Regions from separate parts of the Streptomyces sp. NPDC046197 genome, predicted to be linked through region 3. Evidence: riboswitches for the same ligand, from Rfam matches in the RefSeq annotation. Region 3 holds a riboswitch; each other region holds the start of a gene.
What was found. A riboswitch is a leader RNA that binds a small molecule or an ion and turns the genes downstream of it on or off. The one in region 3 is predicted to bind cyclic di-AMP.

Region 1: it holds a riboswitch for cyclic di-AMP, as region 3 does, so the genes downstream of both, AB0A61_RS30395 (M23 family metallopeptidase) here and AB0A61_RS12790 (transglycosylase family protein) in region 3, are expected to answer to the same signal.
Region 2: it holds a riboswitch for cyclic di-AMP, as region 3 does, so the genes downstream of both, AB0A61_RS04305 (NlpC/P60 family protein) here and AB0A61_RS12790 (transglycosylase family protein) in region 3, are expected to answer to the same signal.
Region 4: it holds a riboswitch for cyclic di-AMP, as region 3 does, so the genes downstream of both, AB0A61_RS07610 (C40 family peptidase) here and AB0A61_RS12790 (transglycosylase family protein) in region 3, are expected to answer to the same signal.

The regions. Positions count from the first base shown of each region.
Region 1 covers NZ_JBEYZY010000027.1:76,951-82,014, reverse strand. Annotated here, with positions in the region: gene AB0A61_RS30405 (PrsW family intramembrane metalloprotease) at 1-251, shown strand, start outside; gene AB0A61_RS30400 (aldo/keto reductase) at 345-1,289, opposite strand; gene AB0A61_RS30395 (M23 family metallopeptidase) at 1,420-2,451, opposite strand; cyclic di-AMP (ydaO/yuaA leader) riboswitch at 2,463-2,620, opposite strand; gene AB0A61_RS30390 (PP2C family protein-serine/threonine phosphatase) at 2,855-3,982, opposite strand; tRNA gene AB0A61_RS30385 (tRNA-Met) at 4,361-4,434, opposite strand; gene AB0A61_RS30380 (dihydrofolate reductase family protein) at 4,577-5,064, opposite strand, start outside.
Region 2 covers NZ_JBEYZY010000002.1:341,263-346,326, reverse strand. Annotated here, with positions in the region: gene pcrA (DNA helicase PcrA) at 9-2,492, opposite strand; cyclic di-AMP (ydaO/yuaA leader) riboswitch at 2,857-3,013, shown strand; gene AB0A61_RS04305 (NlpC/P60 family protein) at 3,021-4,205, shown strand; gene AB0A61_RS04300 (hypothetical protein) at 4,258-4,611, opposite strand; gene AB0A61_RS04295 (NlpC/P60 family protein) at 5,055-5,064, shown strand, end outside.
Region 3 covers NZ_JBEYZY010000007.1:188,695-193,758, forward strand. Annotated here, with positions in the region: gene AB0A61_RS12780 (cytochrome P450) at 1-898, shown strand, start outside; gene AB0A61_RS12785 (transglycosylase family protein) at 1,083-2,210, shown strand; cyclic di-AMP (ydaO/yuaA leader) riboswitch at 2,393-2,557, shown strand; gene AB0A61_RS12790 (transglycosylase family protein) at 2,561-3,256, shown strand; gene eno (phosphopyruvate hydratase) at 3,570-4,859, shown strand; gene AB0A61_RS12800 (septum formation initiator family protein) at 4,996-5,064, shown strand, end outside.
Region 4 covers NZ_JBEYZY010000004.1:116,944-122,007, reverse strand. Annotated here, with positions in the region: gene AB0A61_RS07625 (ANTAR domain-containing protein) at 1-256, opposite strand, end outside; gene AB0A61_RS07620 (ATP-dependent Clp protease proteolytic subunit) at 436-1,071, shown strand; gene AB0A61_RS07615 (hypothetical protein) at 1,079-1,387, shown strand; cyclic di-AMP (ydaO/yuaA leader) riboswitch at 1,723-1,936, shown strand; gene AB0A61_RS07610 (C40 family peptidase) at 1,940-2,413, shown strand; gene AB0A61_RS07605 (ATP-binding protein) at 2,558-3,016, opposite strand; gene AB0A61_RS07600 (helix-turn-helix transcriptional regulator) at 3,231-4,088, shown strand; gene AB0A61_RS07595 (DUF397 domain-containing protein) at 4,106-4,330, shown strand; gene AB0A61_RS07590 (8-amino-7-oxononanoate synthase) at 4,401-5,064, opposite strand, start outside.

The DNA of each region.
Region 1 (5,064 bases), on a different contig from region 3:
AGCTGCTGCACGAACTGTGGCGGCGACGGGAGGTGGCGCGGCCCGCGCTGGACCACGCGGCGCGGATGACGGCCCGGCCCGTGCCGGTGGCCGCGCCGCCGTGGCCGGTGTACGGGGCGTACGGCGCGTACGGGCAGCCGCCGGGCTCCGGCCACGGGGTGTACGGGGCGCAGGGGCAGGCCCCGGGCCAGGCGCCGTACGGGGCGGCGGTGCCGTATCCCGCGTACAACCCCTACCGGACCCAGCCATAGGGGTTCCGCACCGGGGAAAGAGCTGAAGCAGCCGAAGCAGCCGAGAACAGCTGAACACGGCTGAACACGGCTGAAACTGCTGCCAGGAGACGACTACGCCGACGCCTCCGTCAGCTTCCGGAGCTCCTCGTCCGTCAGGCGCAGGTCCGCCACCGCCACCAGCGCCGGGAGCTGTTCCACCGTGCGGGCCGAGGCGATCGGGGCCACCACCGTCGGCTGCGCGGCGAGCCAGGCCAGGGCCACCGTGGCGACCTCGGCGTCATGAGCCCGGGCGACCTCGTCGAGGGCCGCGAGGACCTTCTGGCCCCGCTCGGTCCGCAGGTGCTTGGCGGCGCCCCCGGCCCGCGCGCTGTCCACCGTCGCACCCGGCCGGTACTTGCCGGTCAGGAAGCCGGAGGCCAGGGCGAAGTACGGCACGGCGGCCAGGCCCGCGCGCTCGGCGAGGTGCTGCAGCTCGCCCTCGTAGGTGTCCCGCGAGACCAGGTTGTAGTGCGGCTCGAGCGCCACGTACCGGGCGAGACCCTCGCGCTCGGAGAAGTCCAGGGATGCCCGCAGCCGCTCGGCGGAGATGTTGGAGGCGGCGATGTGCCGGACCTTGCCGGCCCTCACCAGCTCGTCCAGCGCGCCGATGATCTCCTCCACCGGCACTTCGGGCTTGTCGAAGTGGGTGTAGTAGAGGTCGATGTAGTCGGTGTCCAGGCGCCTGAGGGAGGCGTCGGCCGCGGCCTTGATGTTGGCGGCGCTCAGGCCCGGGTACGCCGGGTGCTGGCTGACCTTGGTCGCGACGACGACGTCGGAGCGGTTCCCGCGCGCCTTGAGCCATTTGCCGATGAGCGTCTCGGACTCGCCGCCCTCGTTCCCCTCGATCCAGGCCGAGTAGGAGTCCGCGGTGTCGACGAAGTTGCCGCCGGCGGCCGCGTACGCGTCCAGGACGGCGAAGGACTGCGCCTCGTCCGCGGTCCAGCCGAAGACGTTGCCGCCGAGCGCGAGCGGGAAGACTTCGAGGTCGGACGAGCCCAGCTTGCGTGGAGAAGTCATGTCCAGCATCAACCCGCTGAACGGAGTGACTCATTCCACACCGGCCGCAAAGGATGCGCAAACACCTGACCGGCAGCCCTGACGTCGGGGGGACGCCGCCAGAACCGCCGGGGAACAGGGGAGGTGGATGTCAGGGATTGAGGCCCTTGCCGCGCAGCCACGTCATCGGGTCGATCGCGGTGGCCTGACCGCCGGGGTGGACCTCCAGGTGCACGTGCGGCCCGGTGACGTTGCCGGTGGCGCCGACCCGGCCGATGACCTCGCCGGTGCTCACCTTCTGGCCGACCGTGACGTTGATCGACGACTGGTGGCAGAACCACAGCTCGGTGCCGTCGTCGAGGGTGAGCACCGTGCGGTAGCCGTAGGCGCCGGCCCAGCCGGCCTGGGTGACGGTGCCGCTGTGGATCGCCTTGATCAGGGTGCCCGTGGGCGCGGCGAAGTCGAGGCCGGTGTGGTAGCCGGAGGACCACATGGAACCGGGCTGCCCGAAGGTCCCGGTGATGGTGTACGAGGAGGTCGGCAGCACGTACTGCTTGGCCAGTTCGGCCAGGCGCGCGGCCTCGGCCTTCTGCTTGGCCTCCTCCTCCGCCTTCTGCTTGGCGGCCGCGGCCTTCGCCCCGGCCTCCTTCTTCGCCTGGGCGGCGGCCTCTTCGGCCTGCTTGGCGGCGGCGGTCTCCGCGGCTGCCTCGGCCTTGCTCTCGACCTGGGTCTGCTGCTGGTCGACCTGCGCCATGATGCGGTTGCGCAGCGCCTCGCCCGCGCCGACGGCGCCCTCGGCGCTGCCGGTGGAGGTCACGCCGGCGGTGCTGAGCGCGGTCGCGGAACCCTTGGGAGCGTGGGGGGAGTCGTCGAACAGGGAGCCCACGGAGGGCAGGTCGGGCAGGGAGATGGACACCGGCGGTTTGCCGGTGTTGGCGCTGGCCATGCCGCCCGCGCCGACGGCGGCTATGACGCCGACGCCGAGGACGGTGGAACTGCGGGCGAGCCCGCCGCCGCGCTGCTTGGTGACGCGGTGCCGACCGCGTACGGGACGGATGGACTCCGCGGTGGGGTTCCACTCCTCCCACGGGCCCTCGTCGGTGTGGGAGGTGCCGTAACCGAGGGTCTCGGTGCGCCGGGTCGGCACGAACGGAGCTGGAGAGGCAGACCGGTTGGACGCCACGCGGGCGTACTCCTTTCCTTCCGTCTCGCCTACCGGGTTAGCTGACGGGTTCGGAGCAGGAAGGTCTCCTACGCGCGTAAACCAGCCGTGCCGCCACGGCGGTTGACGCTCGACTCACCCCACGGTGGTGGTTCCCCGGTTCCCTGACGGGATTCGGCGCGTGCGCACGGAGCCGCCTCTTGTGACGGCTGGGACGACCGCGCTGCGTTATCGAACGTTAATAGACCCGGACCCCTGATTCCAAGCCGTTCGTCTTGATCGTTAAACCTTCTCGCCCCGGACGTTCGGGCCAGGGGTGACGAAAGCCGGGCGAGTTGACCCGACCTCAGCGGTTCCACCGTTTCTGACGGTACGTCAGTTTTTATGCGGAACGGGACCGGTCGCTCACCTCGCGTGACAATGGTCAAGGCCGCCGGACGGCGAGCAGCGCCATGTCGTCCGTCATCCCGCCCCCGGAATGCCGGCGCACCTCCGACGCGAGGGTGGTGAGCAGGGTGTCCGGGTCGCGGAAGGTCCGGCCCGCGAGCTGCCGTTCGGGGTCGTAGAACCGGCCGTGTCCGTCACGTGCCTCGGACAGGCCGTCGGTGTGGAAGAGGAGCGTGGCTCCGGCGGGGAAGTCGGTCTCCTCGGCGCGGTCGGGCCAGACGCCCAGATCGCCCATGCCGAGCGGCAGCGCCGGGTCGGCGGCCAGCAGCGTGCGCAGGGTGCCGTCCGCGTACAGCAGCAGCGGCGGCGGATGGCCGCGGTTGACGATCCGCACCACCTTGGCGTCGTGCGGGATCTCGGCGAGCACGGCGGTGGTGAACCCCTCGATGGCGTCGATCCCGTTTCCGCGGGTGCCTTCACGGGCCAGCGCCCGCTCCAGCCGCTGCGCCACCGCCTCCAGCGTCGCCTCCTGCTCGGCGGACTCGCGGAAGGCACCGATGACGACGGCCACGGCCGCCACCGCCCCCATGCCCTTGCCGCGCACGTCGCCCACGACGAGCCGCACGCCGTAGGGGCTGTCCTGCACCGCGTACAGGTCGCCGCCGATGAACGCGTCCGCCTGCGCCGCCTCGTAGCGGGCCGCGATCTCCAGGCCCCCGATCCGGTCAGCGGGTTCGGGCAGCACGGCGTACTGGGCCGCCTCGGCGATCTCGCGGGCGGAGGCCAGCCGCTCCTGGCTGCGGCGGACGAGGATGTTGACGATCACGGCGAGGACCGCGACCGTCGCCACGGTGACCAGCTCGGTGACCGACTCGGCACGGAGGACGGCGCCCCGCCCGAGGCGCAGCCCGAGCACGACCGCGACGGCCGCGACACCCGTGAGCAGGGTGACCCGCCGGGACAGCAGCGGGGCGGCGACCAGGGGCGCGGCCGTGAAGAGCGGGGCCGCGGTGAAGGTCGACGGGGTCAGGCAGTCGTGGCAGGTGCCGGCGACGAGCAGCAGCAGCGGAAGCACCCGGACGAACGCGCGCGCGCCCGAGATGCGCCGCCGCTCGCCGCCCTCGCCCGGCGGGAGAGAGGCGGGACCGGGCCCCGGCACGGGCAGGGGCGCGGAATCGCCGGGCGGCCGACCGCCGCCCCGGCCGGGGGAGCCGAGGCGGTCACCGCGGCCTGGACGCCCCTGCCGATCGAGGTCGTCGTCCAGGGACTTGAGGTCGTACGGCCCCTCGTCCTCCACCTCACCAGGCCGCACCACTCGTCTCCCGCCACGCATGTCCATGTCGATCTCGTCCGCCCGTCCAGGTTTCCCGGACCGGGTGCGGCGGGCGAGCCGGTGTGGGCCGACCGGAGGACACGGTGTGATGAGGAACACGTGGCAAGCCGCGGGCGGACGCCGTGGAGCGCTGGGACTGCACTCGGGGAAACACCCGGGGAAAGACTCAGGGCCGGAATCCGTTGATTGGATTCCGGCCCTGAGTTTCAGTAGCGGGGACAGGATTTGAACCTGCGACCTCTGGGTTATGAGCCCAGCGAGCTACCGAGCTGCTCCACCCCGCGTCGGTGAAACCAGTGTACGCCATCCGCCGGACAGGATGCGCACGCATTTACGTCCACCTCGCTTCATCAGCGGTTTTCAGTCGGCGGGCGGTCGGCGGGCGGTCCCCGTGCGGTCTGCTCTCGCTCGGCGGGGCGGATCCGCTCAGCCGAGCAGATGGCGGTTCGGCGCCTTGGCCTGCTCCTCGAACTCCGGGAGCACGACGACCTCCGCGCCTGCGGCCTGAAGTACGCCGGTCCCGTCGGCGCCCTCGACGAACGTGTCCGGTTCCCGCCAGGCCGTCACCACCCGGCGCACCCCCGCGTCGAGGATCAACCGGGCGCAGGGGCGGGGCCGGGAGGCCCGCCGCGCGCACGGCTCCAGGCTGCTGTACACCGTGGCACCGGCCAGCCGCGGATCCGCCGGGTCCACCTTCGCGAGCGCCGCCTCCTCCGCGTGCACGACCTGGTCCCCGGCCTCCCGCGAGTACCCCCGCGCGAGCTCCGTCCCGTCGGCGGCCACCACCACCGCCCCCACGCTGAACGCGGTGCCCGAGGGCGGGCACTGCGCCGCCAGCTCGCACGCCAGCCGCAGCCAGTGCCGGTCCGCCGGCCGGGCGAGGTGTCCGGTCCCGGGGGCCGTCGGTTCGTAGC
Region 2 (5,064 bases), on a different contig from region 3:
TCATGGAGCTACAGCTTCTCCACCGGCGCGTACCGGAGCAGCAGGCGCTTCGGCTTGGCGTCGCCGAAGTCGATCGTCGCCTCCGCGTTGCCGCCCGTGCCCTTGACCGCGACCACCGTGCCGAGGCCGAACTGGTCGTGGGTGACCCGGTCGCCGACGGCCAGCGACACCACCGGCTTGTCGGCGGCCCGGCGCGTGGCGAAGCCGGAGGCGCCGGACGCCGACGAGCGGGACCGGGACGACGACAGCGAGGCGGCCACGCCGGCGGCCGGACCGGACGCCGCCGGAGCCATGGCCCCCATGCGCTTCCAGTCGACGTGCGCCGCCGGGATCTCCTCCAGGAAGCGGGAGGGCGGGTTGTACGACGGCTGCCCCCAGGCGCTGCGCATCGCCGAGCGGGTCAGGTACAGCCGCTCCCGCGCGCGGGTGATGCCGACGTACGCCAGGCGGCGCTCCTCCTCCAGCTCCTTGGTCTGGCCGAGCGCCCGCATGTGCGGGAAGACGCCGTCCTCCATGCCGGTCAGGAACACCACCGGGAACTCCAGGCCCTTGGCGGTGTGCAGGGTCATCAGGGTGATGACGCCGGAGCCGTCCTCGTCCTCGTCGGGGATCTGGTCGGAGTCGGCGACCAGGGCCACCTGTTCCAGGAAGTCGGCCAGGGTGCCCTGCTCGCCCTCTGCACGCTCCTGCTCGAACTCCAGGGCGACGGCCGCGAGCTCCTGGAGGTTCTCGATGCGGGTCTCGTCCTGGGGGTCGGTGGAGGCCTGCAACTCGGCAAGGTAGCCGGTGCGTTCGAGGACCGCCTCCAGGACCGTGGCCGGGCCGGCGCCCGACTCGACGATGGTGCGCAGGTCCTCCATCAGCGTGTTGAACCGCTTGACGGCGTTGGTCGACCGCGCGGCCATGCCGTACGCCTCGTCGACGCGGCGCAGGGCCTGCGGGAAGCTGATCCTCTCCCGCTGGGCGAGGGCGTCGATCATCGCCTCGGCGCGGTCGCCGATGCCGCGCTTGGGCACGTTCAGGATGCGGCGCAGCGGCACCGAGTCCTCGGGGTTGGCCAGCACCCGCAGGTAGGCCAGGACGTCCCGGACCTCCTTGCGCTCGTAGAAGCGGACGCCGCCGACGACCTTGTAGGGCAGGCCGACCCGGATGAAGACCTCTTCGAAGACACGCGACTGGGCGTTGGTGCGGTAGAAGACGGCGACGTCGCCGGCCCTGGCCTCGCCCGCGTCGACGAGGCGGTCTATCTCGTCTGCGACGAACTGGGCCTCGTCGTGCTCGGTGTCGGCGACGTACCCGGTGATGCGGGCGCCCGCGCCTGCGTTGGTCCACAGGTTCTTCGGGCGGCGGGACTCGTTGCGCTCGATGACCGCGTTGGCGGCGGAGAGGATCGTCTGGGTGGAGCGGTAGTTCTGCTCCAGCAGGATCGTCGTCGCGTCCGGGTAGTCCTCCTCGAACTGGAGGATGTTGCGGATGGTCGCACCGCGGAAGGCGTAGATGGACTGGTCGGCGTCGCCGACCACGCACAGCTCGGCAGGCCGGAGGTCGTCCTCGCCGGGCGGCACGTCCACGGGGTGCTCAAGGGTGCCGACGAGCTCCCGTACCAGGGCGTACTGCGCGTGGTTGGTGTCCTGGTACTCGTCGACGAGGACGTGGCGGAAGCGGCGGCGGTAGTGCTCGGCGACATCGGGGAAGGCGCGCAGCAGGTTGACCGTCGTCATGATCAGGTCGTCGAAGTCGAGGGCGTTCGCCTCGCGCAGCCGCGACTGGTAGAGGGCGTAGGCCTGGGCGAGGGTCTTCTCGAAGCCGTCGGTGGCCTGGGCGGCGAAGTCCTCCTCGTCGATCAGCTCGTTCTTCAGGTTGGAGATCTTGGCGCTGAACGACTTCGGCGGATAGCGCTTGGGGTCGAGGTCCAGGTCGCGGCAGACCAGGGCCATCAGGCGCTTGGAGTCGGCGGCGTCGTAGATCGAGAAGGAGGAGGTGAAGCCGAGCTTCTTGCTCTCCCGGCGCAGGATGCGCACGCACGCGCTGTGGAAGGTCATCACCCACATGGCGTTCGCGCGCGGGCCGACGAGCTGCTCGACGCGTTCCTTCATCTCGCCCGCGGCCTTGTTGGTGAAGGTGATCGCGAGGATCTGGCCGGGGTGGACGCCCCGCTCGCCGAGCAGGTGGGCGATGCGGTGGGTGAGCACGCGGGTCTTGCCGGAGCCCGCGCCGGCCACGATGAGCAGCGGCGAACCGGAGTGGACGACCGCGGCGCGCTGGTTCTCGTTGAGACCCTCCAGGAGCACGGCGGGGTCCACGGCCGGGCGCGGGGCGCCGTCGCGGTAGTACGCGTCCCGGTCCGGCGGCAGGTCGAACTTCCCGCCGAACAGATCGTCCGGAACCGGCTCCGGAGCGTGATCGTCCTCGGGCGGCGGTGCGGGTTCTTCCTCGCGGCCGTGGGAGGCCTGGAGGTCCGCCAGGAAGCTGTCGTCAAAGAGGCTGCTCATCGCTCTACGAGTCTAGGGCGCCCCACCGACAACCCGTGGCCGCCCTGAAAACTCCGCGAACCTTCCGAGCCGGGCGGTCCTCGCTCCACGGCCCGGGAAGCCGAGCGGTCCCCGCTCCCCGGGCCGGGAAGCCGAGCGGTCCCCGCTCCCCGGGCCGGGAACTTTCCCGTCCCAGCGACCGGTCAGTGTCTTCACGCTGTGGAGCCGCGTGGTCACGTCGATGTGATTTTCAAATGAGGTTACGAAAATGTATCGGGCATATCGCACATCAACCTTCACATCAGCCACACGAGTTGGCTACCGTGCCGTCGGGCCGCACGACCCCCTTCCGGCGAACCGTCGCCGGGCCGCGCGGCCTCCGCCGAGTCCGGCATCGCCGACACGCGAGCCGGAGCCGGGGACCCACCCAGAACCCCCGGGGTGAATCGGTCCGACCCTCCCGCGAGGACCGTAGGGCAACCCTTCCGAACCACCCGCCCGAACCCGACAGCTAACCCGGTAGGCGGACCGTGGAAGGAGTCGTCCCCCTTGGCGTCGCACCGCAAGACGCGCCCCGCCGTTACGGTCTCGGCAGGCCTGCGCACCCCCGCGCTGGCCACGGCCGCCATCACCTCCGTGGCCCTGCTCTCCCAGACGGCCAACGCCGCCCCCTCCGGCGGCAGGCCGAGCATCGAAGAGGTCGAGAAGAAGGTCGACGACCTGTACCGCCAGGCGGAGTCGGCGACCGAGAAGTACGACGCGGCCAAGGAGAACACCGCCAAGCAGCGCAAGCGCGTGGCCGCTCTCCTCGACGACGTCGCCAGGCGCACGGACATGCTCAACAAGGCGCGCGAGAAGCTGGGCTCCTTCGCCGCGGCCCAGTACCGCACCGGAGCCGCCGCACCGGACACCGCCACCTTCCTGCTGGCGGACACTCCGGAGGGATACTTCGACCAGGCCCAGCTGATGAGCCGGCTCACCGCGCGTCAGAAGGGCATGGTCGACGACTACGTCACCCAGCAGTCCGCGACCATGAAGAAGCGCCGGGAGGCCACCCAGAGCCTCGAAACGCTGTCCGAGTCGCAGGGCGACATCAAGACGGCCAAGGCCACCGTCCAGAAGAAGCTGGCCGACGCGCGCGAACTGCTGTCCAAGCTGAACACCGAGGAGAAGGCGCGGCTCGCCGCGATCGAGGAGCAGAAGCGGGAGCAGGCCGCCCGCAGAGCCGCGGAACTGGCGAAGCAGCAGGCGCAGGAGCAGGCCGCCCAGCGACAGAACAGCACCTCGGCCCCCGCCACGGGGACCTCCGGGTCCGCCGGGCCTGCCGGGAGCTCGGGATCCTCAACGGGTTCCTCGTCGTCCGGCTCCTCCTACACCAGCAAGGCCGACAAGGCCCTCGCCTTCGCCCGCGCCCAGATCGGCAAGCCGTACGTCTGGGGCGCGACCGGCCCCGGCTCGTACGACTGCTCCGGCCTCACCCAGGCCGCGTGGAGAGCCGCCGGCGTCAGCCTGCCGCGCACGACGTACGACCAGGTCAACGCGGGGACGACGGTCCCGCTCTCCGAGGCGCGGCCCGGCGACCTGGTCTTCTTCTACGACGACATCAGCCACGTCGGCCTCTACATCGGCAACGGCATGATGATCCACGCCCCGAAGCCCGGCGCCTACGTCCGCGAGGAGTCGATCTACTACGGCGGCGAGTCGGCGATCCACAGCGTGGTGCGCCCGGCCTGACGCACGGGCGGCACCGGCCCCCCTGCTGCCGACGCGCGGCACGGGGGCCGTCTCACGTCCACAGCACGGCGATGAAGATGTTCACCATGGTCAGCAGGCCCACCAGGCCGAACAGCCGCTTGTCCACCGTTTCCTCGTCCCGCTTGACGTAGACCAGGCCGAGGATCACGACCAGCAGCGCCAGCTTCACGCCGATCTTGACGGTGTTGACGTGGTGGCCCTCGGCCTGGTTGAGCCCGACCAGGACGGCGCCGGTGACCAGCATGGTCAGCGCACCGTGCAGCATCCCGGGCACGAACCGGGCCGTACCCCGGCCCATCGCCTTCATCTGGGTGAGGAAACCGCCGAGCAGCGCGGCGATGCCGATGATGTGCAGGGCGACGAAGAGATGGATGAGTACGTCCATGAGGCGGGAGCCTAGCCAGAGGCCCTCCCGCCCCCGGACACCGGGCCGCCGCACGGCCGGCACCGCTGGGTGTGTGGATGCGCCCCCAAGGCGCCCCCATAGCACTCCGCCGTCCCCGCCCCGTCCCGAACCGCCGCATCGGTCATCGCTCCGCGTGAAGCCGACGCCCTCCCGCCGGGATCACGGTCACATGCGGTCACCCGCCGCACGGCTGTCGCCAGTTCCGTACTTGGCGTTACCGGGCGGACACGGACAGGTTTAGCGTCCTCCCCCAGGTGACCGGCTCCCCATCGCCGCCCGGGCCAGGGCGGCAGTCGGACACCACCGCCGAGAAGGTCCGGCGGCGGCCTGCTCCCCCTGTGCGAGCCGCCGCCGGACGTGACAGCCGCCCCACGGTCCAACCCGGGGGACGTCGCGGTCGTAGAAGGGACGTGACGGTCCACGTGGCAGCGC
Region 3 (5,064 bases):
CCTCATCGACCGGTTCGCGGCGCACGGCACCGCCGACCTCATCCACGAGTTCGCCTTCCCACTGCCCATCTACGCCATCTGCGACATGCTCGGCGTCCCCCGCGAGGACCAGGACGACTTCCGGGACTGGGCGGGCATGATGATCCGGCACGGCGGAGGGCCCCGAGGCGGGGTCGCCCGCTCGGTGAAGAAGATGCGCGGCTACCTCGCCGACCTCATCCACCGCAAGCGCCAGGCGCTCCCGGCCGAGCCCGCCCCGGGCGAGGACCTCATCTCCGGCCTGATCCGCGCCTCCGACCACGGCGAGCACCTCACCGAGAACGAGGCGGCCGCCATGGCCTTCATCCTTCTCTTCGCCGGCTTCGAGACGACCGTCAACCTCATCGGCAACGGCACCTACGCCCTGCTCACCCACCCCGAGCAGCGGGACCGCCTCCAGAAGGGCCTGGCGGGCGGCGACCGGAGCCTGCTGGAGACCGGCGTGGAGGAACTCCTGCGCTACGACGGCCCCGTGGAGCTGGCCACCTGGCGGTTCGCACTCCGGCCGCTCACCATCGGCGGCCAGGACATCGCACCGGGCGACCCCGTACTCGTGGTGCTCGCCGCCGCCGACCGGGACCCGGAGCGGTTCGCCGACCCGGACGTCCTCGACCTCGGCCGGCGCGACAACCAGCACCTCGGCTACGGCCACGGCATCCACTACTGCCTGGGCGCCCCACTCGCCCGCCTGGAGGGCCAGACCGCGCTCGCCACCCTCCTCACCCGGCTGCCGGACCTCCGGCTCGACGCGGACCCGGCGGACCTGCGCTGGCGCGGCGGGCTCATCATGCGTGGACTGCGCACGCTGCCCGTCCGGTTCACCCCGCCCGGTACATCCGATACATCCGGTTCGCCGTGAAAGCGGCCCCGCACCTCCGCGTCGGCGAGCGCAAAAGTGACACGCGCTCAACTATGTGATCTTCACGTGATCTGCGCGGCATTAACTTGTGACAAGTGATCGTCAGCCGATACGTTCACGCATCAGCGCGGCGCCCGGCAGTACCCGCCGCGCCGGTCACTGCTGTCGCGTGAAAGGTTTCCGCATGCTTTCCGGGAACGGTCGTCACCGTCGCCCCCGTCAGGCCCCCGCCCTCCTCGTCGCCGCGGGGGTGACCGGATCCGCCATCGCCATTCCGCTGCTCGGCGCGACCGGCGCGAGCGCGGCCGACGGCACCACATGGGACAAGGTGGCGGAGTGCGAGAGCGGCGGCTCCTGGAGCGCCGACCACGGCAACGGCTACTACGGCGGCCTGCAGTTGACCCAGGACGACTGGGAGAAGTACGGCGGCCTCGCCTACGCCCAGAGCGCCGACCAGGCCAGCCGGTCGCAGCAGATAGCCGTCGCCGAGAAGATTCTCGCCGACCGGGGGCCGGGCGCCTGGCCCACCTGCGGACTGCTCTCCGGCCTCACCAGGAACTCCGGTTCGGTGGACGTCGACACCGGTGTCGGCAACGGCTCCTCCTCGGGGTCCGGCTCGTCCCACTCGTCTGACTCGTCCAGCTCGTCCGGTATCTCCGGATCGGTGGACTCCGGTCTGTCCAACTCGTCGGCGGGCTCCGGCGGATCCGCCGGATCCGCCGGATCTTCGGGACCGTCCAACTCGTCCGACCCGTCCAACTCATCAAACTCGTCCGATCCGTCCGGCTATCCGACGGGAACACCCGATCCATCCGGATCGTCGGATGAGTCCGGTACAAAGCACGCCTCATCCCCCTCTCCATCCACCAAGGGGGACAACACCGCCAAACCCGGCAAGTCCACCGACCCCACCGCGGAGGGTTCCTCGTCGTCCGGCGGTTCGGCGACCACGGACCCCAACTCCGGCGAGTCGGACAACCCCGGGCAGAACGGCGGCTCTTCGGCCCTCGTCGACACCGGCGCGCTCGGCTCCGGCCGTCACCGCGGCGGCACTGCCGCAGAGGACCTGGCCGGCAGCCGGACCGACACCTCCTCCGGCCGGCACGCCTCGCGCGACGACGCGCGCGCCGCGATGGAGGGTTCGTACACGGTCCGCTCCGGTGACTCGCTCGCCTCCATCGCCGACTCCCTTGGGCTCCAGGGTGGATGGCGCGCCCTCTACGCCGCGAACCGGGACGCCGTCGGTGCCGATCCCAACCACATCGTTGCCGGTCAGACCCTTGCCATAGGTGCCGAAACGGCCCAGAAGTAGCGGGAGTTCACGCCCCACTTCGCGCAGAATGTCCGGTTCGGTGAAAGTGTGGGATGAGTCTCAGAAGCCCTGATCGTCTTTGAAATTCGGTGGATTGCGTGGCTACGGTCGTGATCGCTCGTCACCACGAGCCCCGGCCGCCGCAACGCCGAGTCCTGCCAGCGGTTGCCCGGGAACAGTCGTCGCGTCAAGCGCCGTAGGCAGGAGCGGGGGACCCAAGGTAAGTGCCGCGCCGGGCAGTTGACCGGAGCGGCTGGGGGTGAAGCCGTGCCTCACGAGGGCACGGCCGGGCAACTCAACCGGCCCGAACCCGACAGCTCACCTCGCAGGCGTCGGTGAGGGGATCCTTCATGCTGTTTTCCGGCAAGGGCAAGCACCGTCGTCCGACCGTCCTTCAGCGGTCCACCCGCACCCTCGCGCTCGCCGGTGTCGCCTCCGCCGCCGTCGCCGCCCCGCTGATGGCGGCCGGCGAGGCCTCCGCCGCCACCGCCTCCCAGTGGGACGCGGTCGCCCAGTGCGAGTCCGGCGGCAACTGGTCCATCAACACCGGCAACGGCTTCTACGGTGGCCTGCAGTTCACCAACTCCACCTGGGCCGCGTACGGCGGCACCGCCTACGCCTCGCGCGCCGACCTGGCCACCAAGGGTCAGCAGATAACCGTCGCCGAGAAGGTGCTCGCGGGCCAGGGCAAGGGCGCCTGGCCGGTCTGCGGCACGGGCCTCACCGGCGCCGCCTACAACGGCGGCTCGGCCTCCGGCAGCTCCGGCAACTCCACCAAGAGCGCCACCACCACCCGCTCGACCGAGCAGCAGGCCGCCAACCGCTCCGCCGAGCGTCCGGCCGCCAAGAAGACCGTCACCACCCCGACCGGCAAGAAGGTCAAGAAGGGTGACGGCGAGTACAAGGTGGTCGCCGGCGACACGCTCAGCTCCATCGCGGCCAAGCACCACGTCCAGGGCGGCTGGCAGAAGCTGTTCCAGCTGAACAAGGACATCGTCGAGGACGCCAACCTCATCTACCCGGGCCAGCAGCTGCACCTGAAGTGACAGTCGGCCGGTAACCGAGCCGCAGGCTCCTCGTGTACCGGCCTCCACCGCGGAGGCCGGTACGGGTTGCCCCCGTCCCCACGGGCTCCCCGCCCCGGTGCGTATTCCCCCGTACGCACCGGGGCGGGTTCTTCTCGTTCCCGCCCCCGTTCCCGCGTCCCCCTCCCTCTTTGTTCCGCGCATGAACAATGTGTACGGTCACCCTGTCCACAAGGCGGTCGGTCGGCCGCCGGCGGGCCCGGGGCGGTTAGGCTCTAGTCGCAAGGCACACCAGCCCCGCACATTCAGCGTCACATCCAAGAAGGAGATGCTCGTGCCGTCCATCGACGTCGTCGTAGCCCGGGAAATCCTGGACTCCCGAGGCAACCCCACGGTCGAGGTCGAGGTCGGCCTCGACGACGGCAGCACGGGTCGTGCCGCCGTCCCGTCCGGCGCCTCCACCGGCGCCTTCGAGGCCATCGAGCTGCGCGACGGTGACCCCAACCGCTACCAGGGCAAGGGCGTCGAGAAGGCCGTCCTCGCCGTCATCGAGCAGATCGGCCCGGAGCTGGTCGGTTACGACGCCACCGAGCAGCGCCTGATCGACCAGGCCATGTTCGACCTGGACGCCACCGACAACAAGGCCTCCCTCGGCGCCAACGCCATCCTGGGCGTCTCCCTCGCCGTGGCCCACGCCGCCTCCGAGGCCAGCGACCTCCCCCTCTTCCGCTACCTGGGCGGTCCGAACGCGCACCTGCTGCCGGTGCCGATGATGAACATCCTGAACGGCGGCTCGCACGCCGACTCCAACGTGGACATCCAGGAGTTCATGATCGCCCCGATCGGCGCGGAGTCCTTCTCCGAGGCGCTGCGCTGGGGCACCGAGGTCTACCACACGCTGAAGAAGGTCCTGAAGAGCAAGGGCCTGTCCACCGGCCTGGGCGACGAGGGCGGCTTCGCCCCGAACCTGGGCTCCAACCGCGAGGCCCTCGACCTCATCCTCGAGGCCGTCAAGCAGGCCGGGTACGTCCCCGGCGAGCAGATCGCCCTCGCCCTCGACGTCGCCGCCTCCGAGTTCTACAAGGACGGCACGTACCTCTTCGAGGGCAAGGAGCGCTCCGCCGCCGAGATGACGGAGTACTACGAGGAGCTCGTGGAGGCCTACCCGCTCGTCTCCATCGAGGACCCGCTGTTCGAGGACGACTGGGCCGGCTGGAAGGTCATCACCGACCGGCTCGGCGACAAGGTCCAGCTGGTGGGCGACGACCTGTTCGTCACCAACCCCGAGCGCCTGGCCCGCGGCATCGAGGAGGGCACCGCCAACGCGCTGCTGGTGAAGGTCAACCAGATCGGCTCGCTGACCGAGACCCTGGACGCCGTCGAGCTGGCCCAGCGCAACGGCTTCAAGTGCATGATGTCCCACCGTTCCGGCGAGACCGAGGACGTCACCATCGCCGACCTGGCCGTCGCCACCAACTGCGGCCAGATCAAGACCGGCGCCCCGGCCCGCTCCGAGCGCGTCGCCAAGTACAACCAGCTGCTGCGCATCGAGGAGATCCTCGACGACGCCGCGGTGTACGCCGGCCGCAGCGCCTTCCCGCGGTTCCGCTCCGCGAACCAGTAAGTGCAGCCGGGGCTGAGCAACAAAGGGTAAGGCTCAGCCAGTCGTACGTACGTCCCCGTACTCGGTCCCGTACCGTGTCCGGGGACGTACGCACGTGTGCAGCACGTACGAGGGTGACCCACGGGAGGCGGGGACGATGGCTGTGAAGGACCGGGACCGGTTCTCCACCGCGACCAGGCTCAGGCTGCTCGGCGAGCAGACCGCG
Region 4 (5,064 bases), on a different contig from region 3:
TCAGGACGTGCTCGGCCACGGTGCGCACCTTGGTGTTCGTGCGCTGGGAGACCTCTCGCAGCACGCACCAGGCATCCTCCGGCGGGATCCGCCCCAGGGTCACGACGGCGCCGATCGCCTGGTCGATGACCGCGTGCGAGGTAAGGGCGCGCTGGAGCTGGTCGAGCTCCTCGTGCAGCCGTTCGTGCTCCGCCACCAGTTCGGTGAGGGGCAGAAGCTGCAACGGGTGCCGTCCGGAAATCGCGAAGAACGCCATGGCAGTCCTGTGGGTCGTCGAGCGGCCGTCGCTCCAGCTTCACCCAGGAGTGCGCCGCGCACGACCCGGACATTTCCGACAGCCGCCGGTCCGACATCCCGAGCGGTGCGTACATCCTGTACATTTTTTACAGAAGGTCAGTCCGCCGGAGACGGCCCTGCCGCACAGAGGGGTGTGCCATGACCCGACCGTCCGCCCGCCATGTCCTGCCCGAGTTCACCGAGCGCACGAGCGCCGGTTTCCGGACGCTGGATCCGTACGCGAAGCTGCTGGAGGAGCGGATCGTCCTTCTCGGCACCCGGATCGACGACACCTCGGCGAACGATGTGATGGCGCAGTTCCTGCACCTGGAGCACCGGGACCCCGACCGCACCATCTCGCTGTACATCAACTCCCCGGGCGGCTCCTTCAGCGCGACGGCGGCGATCTACGACACGATGCGGTTCGTCGGCTGCGACGTGGAGACGGTCTGCCTGGGGCAGGCGGCCGCCTCCGCGGCGGTGCTGCTCGCCGCGGGTACGCCGGGCAAGCGGTTCGCGCTGCCGGGCGCCCGCGTGCTGCTCGACCAGCCCGCGCTGTCCGAGACCGTGGAGGGACGGGCGTCCGACCTCGTCATCAGGGCGGAGGAGCTGGTGCGCGTGCGGGCCCGCCTGGAGGAGATGCTCGTACGGCACACCGGCCGGCCCCGGGACCAGGTGCGGGCCGACCTGGAGCGGGAGACCATCCTGGACGCGCGGGGCGCTCTGGAGTACGGGCTGGTGGACCGGATCGTCTCCAGCCGCAGGACGCCCGGCACCACTTCGGACCCGAGGTGAGGCGCCGATGCTGCCTCCGGAACTGCCGCCGCTGCCGGCGCTGACCCGCGCCGAGGCCGACTTGATCGACCGTTACCTGGAGGTGGTGGACCTGCTGGGACGCATCAACCCGGCCCGGCACGAGGACACCTACCGGGGCCTGAGGGCCGCTCAGGCACTCGTCGGCAAGGCGGCCGAGCTGCGCGCGGCGCTCGCGCTGATGCACCAGCGCGGAGAGAACGAACTGCACGCCGCGACGCTGGCGCGCGCGCTGCGCGTGCTCGACGGCGAGCGGCGCACGCGCCGCGTCACATTGCCCCCCGACGGCGGCAGTTGACGCATCGTCCGGGCGTCCCCGTCCCCGGCGCTGACAGGGCGTCCGCTGCGGCGTCGAAACGGACCAAATGACGTACGGCCTTTCGGCGTAGACGCAGACCCTTTTTCGGGGGTGCTCCAGTTGCGCAACGCGCGTGGCCAAATGGCGGAATGAGCTGTTCCGGCGCTGGTCCGGGGCTCGTCGGGAGACGCGACGGCCGTTCGAGGGCGCGGGTGTCCACCCGAACGGGTGAGTGGTGAGTAACAACACAAACCCCCGGTTCCGTTGGGTTTTTCGGACATGCGTAGGTGAAGATCCGTGTCTGACGACAAGCCCCCGCCACAGCGGCGGGGCGGTCCGGGCGGACGCCGAGTCCTGCCGCCGCCCGGATGACCGGTCGACAGGAGTGGATCGGCAGGAGTGGAGGACCCAAGCACGACGGGTCGCCGGAACGGTCACGCCATGACCGGGCCGAGCAGCCCTTGGGGTGAAGCCGCGGCAACGCGGCCGGGCAACTTCGCCAGCCCGAATCCGACAGGTCATCCTTCACAGGCGGCTGACGAAGGGTTGCGCATGACTGCGCTCAATCGTGTCCCGTCGCTGATGGCCCGGGCCGGTACGGCCTCGGCCCTGACCATCGCCGCCGTGGGTGGCTCGATCGTGGTCCCGGGCGCCGCGTCCGACGCCTCGGCCGCCACGCTGGCGACGAGGGCGCTCCAGATCGCGGCGTCCAAGAAGGGTTCCCCCTACCAGTGGGGGGCGGCGGGCCCGCGGCGTTTCGACTGCTCCGGGCTCACGCTGTACTCGTTCAAGAAGGCGGGCAAGACCCTGCCCCGTACGGCGGCCGGTCAGTACAACAAGACCCGTCACATCTCGGCGAGCAGCCGTCAGGCCGGGGACCTGGTGTTCTTCCACTCCGGCTCGTACGTCTACCACGTCGGCATCTACGCGGGTGGCGGCAGGATCTGGCACGCTCCGAAGACCGGGGACGTGGTGAAGCTGCAGAAGATCTGGACCAGGAGCGTCTGGTACGGCCGGGTCAGCTGACCACCTGGGGGTGGTGGTGGCGTCCTGACGCGCCGCCACCGCCCTCGGGTTGCCGTACTGCGCCGTGCGGCGGCCCACGCGCCCACCGCGCCGCCGGCGCATGCGTGGGCGGCCGGGCGGCCCGGCTCCGGGCTGACGTGCGCCCTACGGTTCCTGCTGGCCCGCGGCCGTGACCGGCCGGGCCGGCACCGTCCACGGAAGTTCGATGCAGACGGTCTTGCCGCCCTCGCGGGTGGGGCGCACCGTCATCCTGCCGCCGCACTCGGCGGTGAGCCACCGGATGATCACCATGCCCCGGCCGTTGTCCTGCTGGACGGCGGCCGGCAGTCGTTTCGGGAACCGCGGATGGCTGTCCGTGACCCCGATGTGCAGCTGTTCGTCACGGTCGAGCACGAGATCCACCGTGAAGGTGGGTGACTGCCCGAAGGTGTGCTGCACGGCGTTGGTGGCGAGTTCGGAGACGATGAGCCGGATGGTGTCGGCGGCGTCCGTGTCCGACGACAGGCCCCACTCCGCCAGGGTGCCCACCACGTAGCCGCGGGCCGCGGCGACCGAGGCCGGATCGCTCGGCAGAGTGACGGATGCTTCCAGATGGTCTGCCATGGCGACGTCGTCCCTTTCCCACGGGACCGCAGTCCGACACGGAGCGGATGGTTCGAGTACGGTCCCGGACTGGTGCTTCGTCGTCAGACTGCCATTACCGCGTCTGTCACGGGTGGCGATCCACCAAGATGTGCATATATCTGTCGCTCGAAGCGGTGAACTCTGCGACGGCAGAGCGTATTTGGGCGGCCCGGAAGGAGTAGGGAGTAAGCCCATGCAGCACGGAACCTCGGTGCGCCGCCGGAAACTCGGCTCCGAACTGCGCGCGCTGCGCACCGGTGCGGGTCTCACCAGTGGTGAGGCGGCCCGGCTCGTGGGTTGGCACCAGTCGAAAGTCAGCCGGATCGAGACCGGCGCCAGCGGCGTGAAACCAGCCGATGTGCGCTTACTCCTGGACGCCTACGCGGTCGAGGACTCCCATCTGCGCGACCTGCTCACCGTGCTGGCGGGCTCCGACGACGGCGGCCGTCACCACTGGTGGCACGCCTACCGCGGCGTACTGCCGCCCACCTACCGGGATTTCATCAGTCTGGAGTCCCAGGCGAGCGGGATGCGCACGCTGGAGACCTCGGTCGTGCCCGGACTTCTGCAGACACCCGAGTACGCCCGTGCGGTGACCCGGGCCGCCGTGGACGGGCTCGACCACGACCGGCTGGACGCGCTGGTGGAGGTGCGGCTGGCCCGCCAGGACGTGCTGCGGGCGGATCGCCCGCTGGAGCTGAGCGCGGTCCTGGACGAGGCGGTGCTGCGCCGGGAGGTCGGCGGCCCTGGGGTCATGAACCGGCAGCTGGCGCGGCTGACGGAGGCGGCGCGCCTGCCCCAAGTTCGGCTGCAGGTCCTGCCGTTCGCCGCGGGGGCGCACATCGGACTCACCGGCCCTTTCGTTATCTTGTCATTTCCGAGCACTTCTGATCTGGATGTGGTTGTTCTCGACCAGTTGACGAGTAGCCTCTACCTCGAACGGAAAGAAGACCTGGAGGCCTACACCGAGGCCTTCAACACCCTCCAGATCCACGCCCTTTCACCCGAGGACTCGTTGGATTTCATCGCCGGGATAGGTGACGACGGGTAACCGCGTAAGGAGGCACCATGTCTGCTCTGCCTCGGAACGTACCTTCCAGTACCGATCTGCACGGTGTGCGCTGGCTGCGCAGCAGCTACAGCACCGGAGCGAACAACTGCGTCGAGACGGCCTCGCCGTGCTCCGGTCCCCGGGCCGGGCTGCTCGCCGTGCGCGACTCCAAGGATCCGGCCGGCCCCGCGCTGCTCTTCTCCCCCGAGAGCTGGGCGGGATTCCTCACCACGCTCCGGTGACGCACCCGCGGGCGCCCCGACCCGACTGATCACACACGCATCGCGCGAGGCACGGCCGTGTCACGCCGACTCATGGTCGCGTTTCGCCGATCACACGTACAGCGCGTTCGATCTGCTCCCCGGAGAGGTCCGCGCGAGCGGTCAGCCTGAGCCGTGAGATGCCGTCGGGCACGGAAGGAGGACGGAAGCAGCCCACGGCCAGGCCCGCCGCACGGCATTCGGCCGCCCAGCGCACGGCCCCATCGGGGGACGGCGCGCGCACGGAGACCACCGCGGCGTCCGGACGTACCGCCTCCAGCCCCAGGGCGGTCAGGCGTGCGTGCAGCTCGGCCGCCACCGCGCGCGCCCGGGCCGCCCGCTCCGGCTCACGGCGCAGCAGCCGCAGTGCCGCCAGGGCCGCGCCGGCCGCGGCGGGAGCGAGACCCGTGTCGAAGATGAAGGTCCGGGCCGCGTTGACCAGGTGGTCGATCACCGGTGCCGGCCCGAGCACGGCGCCGCCCTGGCTGCCGAGCGACTTCGACAGCGTGGCCGTCACCACGACGTCGCCGGCCCCCGCCAGCCCCGCCGCCTGCGGCGCGCCGCAGCCGCCGTCACCGAGGACACCCAGACCATGGGCGTCGTCCACGACCAGCCCCGCGCCGTGGTCCCGGCAGGCCGCCGCGAACGCGGCCAGCGGGGCGGCGTCGCCGTCGACCGAGAAGACCGTGTCGGACACCACGACGGCCGGTCCGTCG